One region of the Cupriavidus sp. GW821-FHT07C08 genome, then DNA from elsewhere that is predicted to be linked to it. Evidence: predicted binding sites of a transcription regulator. Region 1 holds the regulator's gene; the other holds the start of a gene.

Region 1 (4,414 bases):
CGCGTAAGCGAGCGTAGGCCGTGCGCGCACTGCCGAGGCCGCGCTCTAACTCAAAATCGTGAAAATGTGCATGGCTGCGCGGGGGTACCGCGCGCCGCACTTGCAATGCCTGATCGCCCGGAAACCGGCGCCAGGAAAGGGATTCCCCTAATTCGCTGAGGCAGGGCACTTCCATACACTGTGCCTGCCCTCGAATACAGGGCTTTCTTCAACTGATTGTTAGCCCGCTTCGGCGGGCTTTTTTTGTCGGCGTTTTTTTGCTGCTACGCCAAGCTTGTTGCTCTTCGTTTACCCGTATGGTGCATTGCCGGGATGACAGTTACAGTGCAACCGCCTTCAGGGCATTTGAGATCGCTAAATTTAAGAGTCCGCGCTGCGGACTCTTTTTTTGCGCGCTCGCTTTGCATGCGCCAGACGAGAGGATTAGACGGTCGCCCTCGTAAAGAGTTCCATCGGTCACGCTGGCAGGCTAGCGCGTATGGCTGATGTCTACGTCCAGCGTGCCGTATGTCGTGATGCTGGATTCCCTGCCGTCGACCCCGCCGCCAGCACATCCGCCGAGCAAGGCCGCCAATACTGTCAGCGCAAGAATTCGCGCAGGCCATCTACACTTGATTTGCATTCCCGTTCCCTGCGTTCGTTGACGTGTCGATTTTGTCGATGACGTCGATTGGGCTCGCATGCGCTCGTGAGGTTCCATCGCCAGGTGCTGGTGCCACGGCAATGAGCGGGCAGGGTGGCCAAAAAGAGGCAGGCGGCCCGATGGGGCGGGCCGCCTGACGGGAAGGTCGAGGGGGGTCAATGTCCCTCAGGCACAAGTATCGCTTCGCGCATTTGCGGCATGAACCCTGCAGAGGTAGGGGCTGTGCACAGCATATTTCCGCGAGCGATCGACAGCATGCGCGAAGGTGCCAGCCGGGCCGGGCGCCCTGGTCGGCGGCCGTGATACGATCCCTCGCATTGACCCGGGCGAGACAAGGCATTGCATGCGGACCGATGCCGGCAGGGGAACAGCGTGGAAAGGGCAAACGTGGAAAACGAAGCGCCGTTCGGTGTTGTCTATGAAGACTTCAGGGTGGTCTGGGTTGCCGAGCAACTGCAGGACGGCAAATGGACGGCACGCTACTGCTGGCACCCCGGCACTTCAGAAGCCGCAGGCAAGGCGCTGCAGGAAGCCGTGCTGAACGGCAAGTCGCGCCGCCTGTTGGGGCAGTTCGATACCGAAGCCGAGACCGTCGAGGCCATCAAGCAGGCAGTGCTGCTTGAGGCAAAGTGGAGCCCGTCCCGAACCTGAGCTTTTATCTAAAAAAAATTGTGCCGGATACTAGCCATCCCGGAAAACTGTTTGTATAATCTTGGTTTTCGTCGATCAGCAACGTAACGCGCTGATGACCTCTACGGTGGCTGTAGCTCAGTTGGTAGAGTCCAGGATTGTGATTCCTGTCGTCGTGGGTTCGAGTCCCATCAGCCACCCCAAAGCATTTTCCAGAACGGCGCCTCGCGAGGGCGCCGTTTTGCATTCCCCGGGGATGGTATGTCTGTTCGAGCGGCAGTGATTGGCGTAGCGATGGCAGCCATGGTGGCAGGGTGTGCCACCGGTACGTCTGAAAAGGACATTCGCGCGCGTGCGCCCATGCGCTTGTTCACGCCAGCAATGATGGGCGATGTTGCGAAATGCCTGCGCAACAATCTGGGCGATGACGCCGCGGTCATCAACTATCCGGCGAAGAACCAGACTGAGATCCGCATCGGCCAGACCACGTCTGGCGGTGAATACCGATACGCCTATCTGATTTCGCTGACGGCGAAGCCGGATGGTACGGCGCTGGAACTGCGCAAGAGCGATACGTGGTTTCCGCAGCTGACGCCGCAGGAGCTGGAAGCCGAAACCAAGGCGTGCGCGCGTAGCTGAGGGCGGGGCCCACGGCTACGCGGGCTGCGTTCGCAGGGTTCAGGCAGCCAGCTTTTCGGCGGTTTCGAGTTCAAGCATGCGGCAGATCGCCGCCATGCTGCCGACCATGGTGCGGCGCTGCGTACCCTGGTAGACGCGTACGCCCTTGCTCTGGCGGAACGGCACGGGCTTGACCGGGCGGCGGGCGGCGACTTGGTGGATTTGCGGCATGGTGGCACCTCTTTTGGGCAAAGCGGGGTCAACACCCGGCAAGCCGGGTGGCGTCTGCAAAGCAATGGAAGCGGGTGGGCCCGCGCAGGCTCGCTGCCTGCGGTGCCCGGCTAGAAGCCGGAAGATCGGATCAGACCGACGGCGATGCCTTCCAGCGAGAACTCCTCGCCAGGCTCCACGATGATGTTGGTGAAGTCCGGGTTTTCTGCGATCAGTTCGATATGGCCACCGCGCCGCTGCAGGCGCTTGACGGTCACGTCATCGCCCAGGCGCGCCACCACGATCTTGCCGTTGGCGGCTTCGCTGGCGCGGCGCACGGCCAGCAGGTCGCCATCGAGGATGCCGGCATCACGCATGCTCAGGCCGCGCACGCGCAGCAGGTAATCGGGACGTTCGTCGAAGACCGAGGCGTCTACCTGGTACTGGCGGTCGATATGCTCGGCGGCGAGTATCGGGCTGCCGGCAGCAACGCGGCCCACCAGCGGCAGCGTCAGCTGCATCACGCCGGCCATCGGCAACGAAAACTGGTCGGGCATTTCCGAATCGCTGCGTGCCACCTTCAGGCGGATGCCACGTGAGGCGCCCGGGGTCAGTTCGATCACGCCCTTGCGTGCCAGCGCCCTCAGGTGTTCTTCTGCGGCATTGGGCGAGGAGAAGCCGAATTCTGCGGCGATTTCGGCGCGCGTGGGCGGAAAGCCGGTGCGGCGGATCGTGTTGCGGATCAGATCGAAAATCTGCTGCTGCCGGGGTGTCAGGGTCGCCATGGGATCGCCGTTCCGTGCGGGGCCGGGGGGATTCCGGGTAAGGGATCGGCCGATCCATTATCCTGCATCCGGCTGGCCAGGCACTGTATGTTTAAACAGTATGCTGTGATTTTATACAGTATCGGCCTGAGCGCAAGCAGAATTTTTGGGGCGTGTCGCATGGACGGATTATGGGTCGCCAGCGCGGGCCCGCGGCCAGGCGGGGCGCGCCCGTTACAATCGGCATTCCTGTTTTCCCACTTTCTTTGCACGCCTCCATGACCCAATTGCCTCGTATCGTCGTACTGGCCACCGGCGGCACCATCGCTGGCGCGGCCGGCAACTCCGCCAGCAGCGCACGCTACCAGGCGGCGACCGTGCCGGTGTCGTCGTTGCTGGCAGCGGTGCCCGCGCTGCAGTCGGCGGCCCGCATTGAAGCCGAGCAGGTGGCTCAGGTCGACAGCAAGGACATGACCTTCATGCTCTGGCAAACGCTGGCGGCGCGGGTCGAGTACTGGTCCGCGCAGCCCGACGTTGCCGGCATCGTGATCACGCACGGCACCGATACGCTGGAAGAAACCGCGATGGCGCTGCACCTGACGCAATCGTGTCCGGTGCCCGTGGTGATGACGGCGGCAATGCGCCCGTCGACGTCGCTGTCGGCCGATGGCCCGCTGAACCTGCTGGATGCGGTGCGCGTGGCCGCTCATCCCGATGCGCGCGGCAAGGGTGTGCTGGTGGTGCTGAACCAGCAGATCCACGCTGCGCGGGATGTGGCCAAGGCCCACACGTCGGCGGTCGATGCCTTTGTCTCGGCCTGCGGGCCGCTGGGTTTCGTGCAGGATGACTACGTGCGCTTCGCGCGCGCGCCGCGCGCGGCCTGGGTGATCGGGCCGATGCCGACGGCGTGGCCGGTGGTTGAGATCGTGGCCAGCTACGCCCAGCCGGGCAGGGTGGCTGTGGATGCGCTGGTCCGCGCGGGCGTTGCCGGACTGGTGGTGGCTGCCGCCGGCAATGGCTCGGTGCATGAGGTGCTGGCCGAGGCGCTGGCCGATGCCGCTGCCGCGGGCGTAGCCGTGGTGCGCAGTTCCCGCACCGGGGCCGGTCATGTGGCGATTCCGCCCCAGCTCAGCCCGACGGATGGGGCTTTTGTTTCCGCAACGGACCTCAATCCCTATAAGGCGCGCGTGCTGCTGGCCATGGCGCTGGCAGCCGACGCAGGGCTGGCGCGGGATCCGGCAAGGCTGCAGGCTTTGTTTGCCAACGCCTGATTTGCCTGTGTAAACAGCGGCTTGCGCACTTGCCGATGCGCGCGCTATAATATAAGGCTATTCAACCTTGCCACACCGGACTCGTGACGCCCGGGTGGCTAATCCAAAAGGAGCGTCAATGCGTCATTACGAAATCGTCTTCATCGTCCACCCGGACCAGAGCGAACAAGTGCCGGCCATGATCGAGCGCTACAAGCAGCTCGTGACCTCGCAGAACGGCAACGTTCACCGCGTGGAAGACTGGGGCCGTCGCCAGATGGCTTACATGATCCAGAAGC
Region 2 (4,414 bases), on a different contig from region 1:
AACCCTTGGCGGCGCGCATGCGCGCGAGCGTGATCAGTTCGCACAAGTTGCCATAACCTTCGCGGTTACGGGCAAGCGCAAGGAATGAGAGCGCGGGAGAGCCGTCGGCGTTCTGCAGCCGGAACCAGGCGCCAATTACAAGGCGAAGGCCGGCATTCCTGGCCTCTGTGTGGGCACGAACGATGCCCGCTAGCGAGCACTCGTCCGTGATGGCGAGCGCGTGGTAGCCCAACTGAGCGGCGCGCTCAGCGAGCTCTTCCGGCCGTGAGGCGCCGGCGAGGAAGGAGAAGTTGGAGCGGCAGTGCAGTTCCGCGTAGGCGGGCAGACCTGCCTTGGCGTTGATGTCCATGGTTTTCAGCCGAAGAGGCCATGCAGATACCACCGAGCCTCATCGCCTTCTCGGCTGCCCATGCGTTCCTGAAAGATCCAGTAGCAGGTGTGGTCCTTCGCCTCCGCAACGAAATAGTCGCGTGTCACCAGCTGGCCGCCCCACCAGCCCGACTCGATGCGCTCAGGCGGTGAGACGATACGCAGTGGCGATCCGTAGAAGGGACGGTGGTCGCGTTCAATCAGCGGCACCGGCTTGCCGAGCAGCCAAACAGGACGTGGCAGGCCTGCGGGCAACGTTGCGCTGGGCGGCTTGTCAGTGGCAGACTGCCAGCTGTTGGCGACTTCCGGGCGGTAGTCTGCACGCAAGCACGGTTGGCGGACATTGTCAGCGCCGAGGCGTGCCACCAGCAACTCAAGCAGGCGTGCATGGTCCGCCGGCGTGCCGCCCGGTTCTGGAAACAATGAATCGCTGGGGGGTGCCACCGGCTCGGTCTCGATGGCAGACACCGCGACGGCAATCATCGGCGCCTCGACAGTCAGCCGCGTCAGACGCTCTTTGAGCAGGCGAACCAAATGCTCTTCATGCCAGTTGGGCTCGGCCAGCGCAATCTCAATCTTCGTTGGTGCGATGGCAGCGGGGCCGCGCTCGTGGCGCAGTTCGACCGCAAACCGCTTGATGGCCAGGTGCCGGGCGGTTAGCCAGCCGACCATCTGTACCAGCAAGCCGCGAGTGTAGGCAAGGGCGGACTCAGCGTTGTCCATCCTATCCGGAAGATCCACCGCGGCGTCAAACGATGGGGGAGCTTCGACCCATTCGAAGACTTCAGGTGCTTCCCCATGGGCGCGATCCAACGCCTCAAGGATGGCGGCGCCGCATCGGCGCTGCAGGCCTGCGCGCGGCAGCCGGCGCAGGTCTCCTAGCGTCCGACAGCCGAGTCCGTCCAGCCACTCATCAAACGGCCGCGCCGCCGGCAGGATCGCAACGGGGATGCCGACCAGCGCTCGCACCAATGTGGGCATACTTAATGCCGTTCCGCCACCAGAGCGCGCAAGTAGCCAAGCGCCTTCGGCGGTTGGTGCGCATCCCGCGACAGGACTGAACCCCATTGCCCTGACGGCCGCCAGCATCCGTTGCCGCAGCTTGCGGACGCCGCCGAATAGTCGCAGCGTGGTGCTGATGTCGACAAGCACCGCCGCCTCCTCGGACGCAGCGACATTGGGCGAGAACTGCAGCATCGCCATCATGACACGCTCGAGCGCCGCCAGTTCTGCGCAACCATCGCGGTCAAAGAGAATGGTCTGCGGTGCGATCGTCTGTACGCCACCGCGGCGCATTGCCGGCTTCACGCCGGCCGCAATGGCCAGCGGCGACGCCATATGCACGCGCTCCCTGTCCAGGACAGCAACCGCTAGCTCAGTGGACCAGTTCGGTCGGAATACTTCGAGGGGCAGGGACGACAGGCGCAGGCAGATCCACAGGCGCAGCATGGCGATACAACAGAATGGGGGAGGGCTGCAGCGCTATGTGGAGCGGCGATTCCTGCTGCGGGCCTCGACGCTTAACGAACTGCACACGAATTCCGTCCGATGCGGGCTCCAATGTCAGGCGCAGCGGCGCCGGCGAGGCATCGCGTGCACAGGCCGTCGGACGAACCACGAAGAAAAGGACATCGGAGGCTTGGGCGGCAAGATGCAGACGCCGAAGCGCATCGTTACGCAGGTGCGACTGCCAAAAGACGAGCGCTCCGCAGGTCCCGGCGCGCAAGATCTGCTCCGCGGCCCACAGGGCGTCAGCGGTGTGCCGGGTTTCGATCCAGAGAGTCTGCGCGGACGGGACGCCCCAGTTGGCGAGCGCCAACGCTTGAGGCGCGTGCGGCGGTGCCAGAAGCGCGACAGGGCGGTTCGAGCGCGCGACGAGAGCAGGGCGTAGCAAGCGCAACTCGCCGATACCCGGCTGGCGCTGCAGCAACTCCGTCAGGCAACCGATCGGCCAGCCGCCGCCCGGAAGCTCCTTGTCGAGCGACGGATACCCGGTTGGAACGGTGCGTGCGTTGCCCCGAGCAAGCTGCGAGGCAAGCCAAAGTGACGGATGAATGGATTCTGGGGCGACGGTTAGCATGGCGAGCTCCTGCCCCCAGTGTACTGTATATTTATACAGTATTCACCTGCATTATCCGTCACATGAGCGGTTCCATCGCGCGATCGCTGCCACCAGCGGCCAACCAGCCCTGTTGCGAAAATCGCATCAGGGCTCGTATAATTTGGGTGTTGCAGGCAAGCGCGGAGCTTGTAGAGGTCGTCGAAAGACGGCAGCCCGTTTTGGGTGGGATCCTCGAATCCGGGGCCTGCAACCGTCTTTTCTCAGTCGTCGCGCACCGCGGCGATCACACGCCGACGCTCCCCATCTTCTGCGTCGCCGCACCAAAACTTCAAGCCGTAGCCGTCCACCTGTCCATTGCGCCGATACAGGTTGCGTGCGAGCATGCGCAGGTATCGGTCTTCCGTCTCCCCATACTGATTTCTGTGGACTGCGTAGAACGCGCTCGTCGCCACGGCGTCGGCGACCTGCAGGCCTGCCAACTGGTCGTGATTCACTGCGCGCACGCCATCAAGGTCGAGGCTGTCCCAATGGATGCGGCAGTCTTCCCGGCCCTGCAGTCGCACAAGGTAATGATGGAGGTCGGCATAGGACATCGCCGATCGGTTCGAGAAAATCAGTTCGGCCTTACCATCACCCTCACCAGGGCGCGCGGTATCCCTGCACAGCCAGCTCACGCGTTCCAGCAAAAGGCGGATCGTGTAGCGGTATAAGGAAAACGCCTCCTGCTGAAAAACCTCCGGGTCGGCGATTGAGGGCTTGTGGACCAGCACATGCACGTGCCGCAGTGGCGCCTCCCCAATCATGCGCGCCAGAGGCACCCGGTGCTCATGCCGCAGGTTGCGAAAATGCAGGGGCGATTTAGCAGGCTTCCTCAGTAGCTCCCTAGCGTTCTTGACGAGTTGCACCATTGCTAGGTCGTTCACAGTGCGAACTACCGTGGCGGACTGGACGAACCACCTCGAACTACCTTGCTCGTTGGGAAGGAACACAAATCCTTCGTCGCCCGACTCGTCGATATAGACGCGAAAGCTGGAGGTCATGCGTGATGCGTTGGTTATATGAGGGTGCCATTATGAGGCACACCAAAGGGCCGGGCTTCAAAATGATCTCGCTATGGACGCTACTTGGCCGGACGGACGTGCCCTATCCGTTGTCGGAAATGGCGGCAGGCGTCTGTAGTGGGCGCCCCGTCACGCCGATCACGATCTGCAACGCGCTGCTGGCGATCAGGGCGAACCGACACTTGTCGATGTCGAAGTCCTTGGTGTCCACGCTGAACAAGGGGTCGGCCATCGGCCTTGTGTGGGCTCATAAATCTGGAAGAATGCGTGGCAGGAGTTTTACTGGCTTGCCCTTCTGGGACTTCTCGAGGGGCGACCAATCTTCTGTTCCTGGGCTGCCACTTCTTATGGCAGAAACGTTCCCCTTCGGACCAGAAAGTCTTTGCAACGGTAGTTGAACGATTGAGCAGTTCCTCCAGCCGCAGCCCTTCCACCACGGTGGTATGGTCTTCGCTGCAGCAGCTCATGGCACAACCTCGCACGGCCTTGCCCTCGATGCAGCCACTCCTCCAGGCGAGTGCCTGGTCGGAGGTCGCGGCGACCGGCGTCGAAGTCGGCGCGCCAGGCTCGTGCGTTTAGAGTGACAGCCAGCGGCTAGAGGCCTTTTGTCGCGGCCTCACGATGAACTTGCGGCCGGCGCTGTCACAATCGCTAACTAATTTGATAGCTTACTTCACGACCTCGAAGCTACGAGCCTCTCTCTGATATAAATGCTAATAATTTCAGTAAGTTAGAAGAAGCGCTTCTATTTGCTGGTCATTTGATAGCGCGTACCGCAGGCCTCCATTTATGGAAAGAAGCCAGGAAGAGGTCCACGCTGCGCTGTTATGTGCGTGCTGTGCCCGGTCGCACTGAATGATTTAACATAAATCTTTTTATGCGAACTACTGGTGTAGCGGCAAAGTTGTAATGTCCGGTTCGG

Evidence for each region. The regulator LexA, encoded in region 1, represses DNA repair genes until DNA is damaged. The targets are predictions, from matches to a motif close to ACTGTATNNNNATACAGT.
Region 2: a site for LexA is predicted at 2,472-2,489, ahead of imuA (translesion DNA synthesis-associated protein ImuA). Genes of this name have one in related genera too.

What each region holds. Positions count from the first base shown of each region.
Region 1 covers NZ_JBWKQZ010000001.1:489,098-493,511, reverse strand. The annotation lists gene dusA (tRNA dihydrouridine(20/20a) synthase DusA) at 1-7, shown strand, start outside; gene AC07UK_RS02435 (hypothetical protein) at 1,016-1,294, shown strand; tRNA gene AC07UK_RS02430 (tRNA-His) at 1,401-1,476, shown strand; gene AC07UK_RS02425 (hypothetical protein) at 1,568-1,912, shown strand; gene AC07UK_RS02420 (hypothetical protein) at 1,952-2,122, opposite strand; gene lexA (transcriptional repressor LexA) at 2,233-2,886, opposite strand; gene AC07UK_RS02410 (asparaginase) at 3,144-4,136, shown strand; gene rpsF (30S ribosomal protein S6) at 4,255-4,414, shown strand, end outside.
Region 2 covers NZ_JBWKQZ010000002.1:391,162-395,575, reverse strand. The annotation lists gene AC07UK_RS05055 (error-prone DNA polymerase) at 1-349, opposite strand, end outside; gene AC07UK_RS05050 (Y-family DNA polymerase) at 355-1,818, opposite strand; gene imuA (translesion DNA synthesis-associated protein ImuA) at 1,745-2,449, opposite strand; gene AC07UK_RS05040 (DUF3800 domain-containing protein) at 2,692-3,471, opposite strand; gene AC07UK_RS05035 (hypothetical protein) at 3,575-3,724, opposite strand.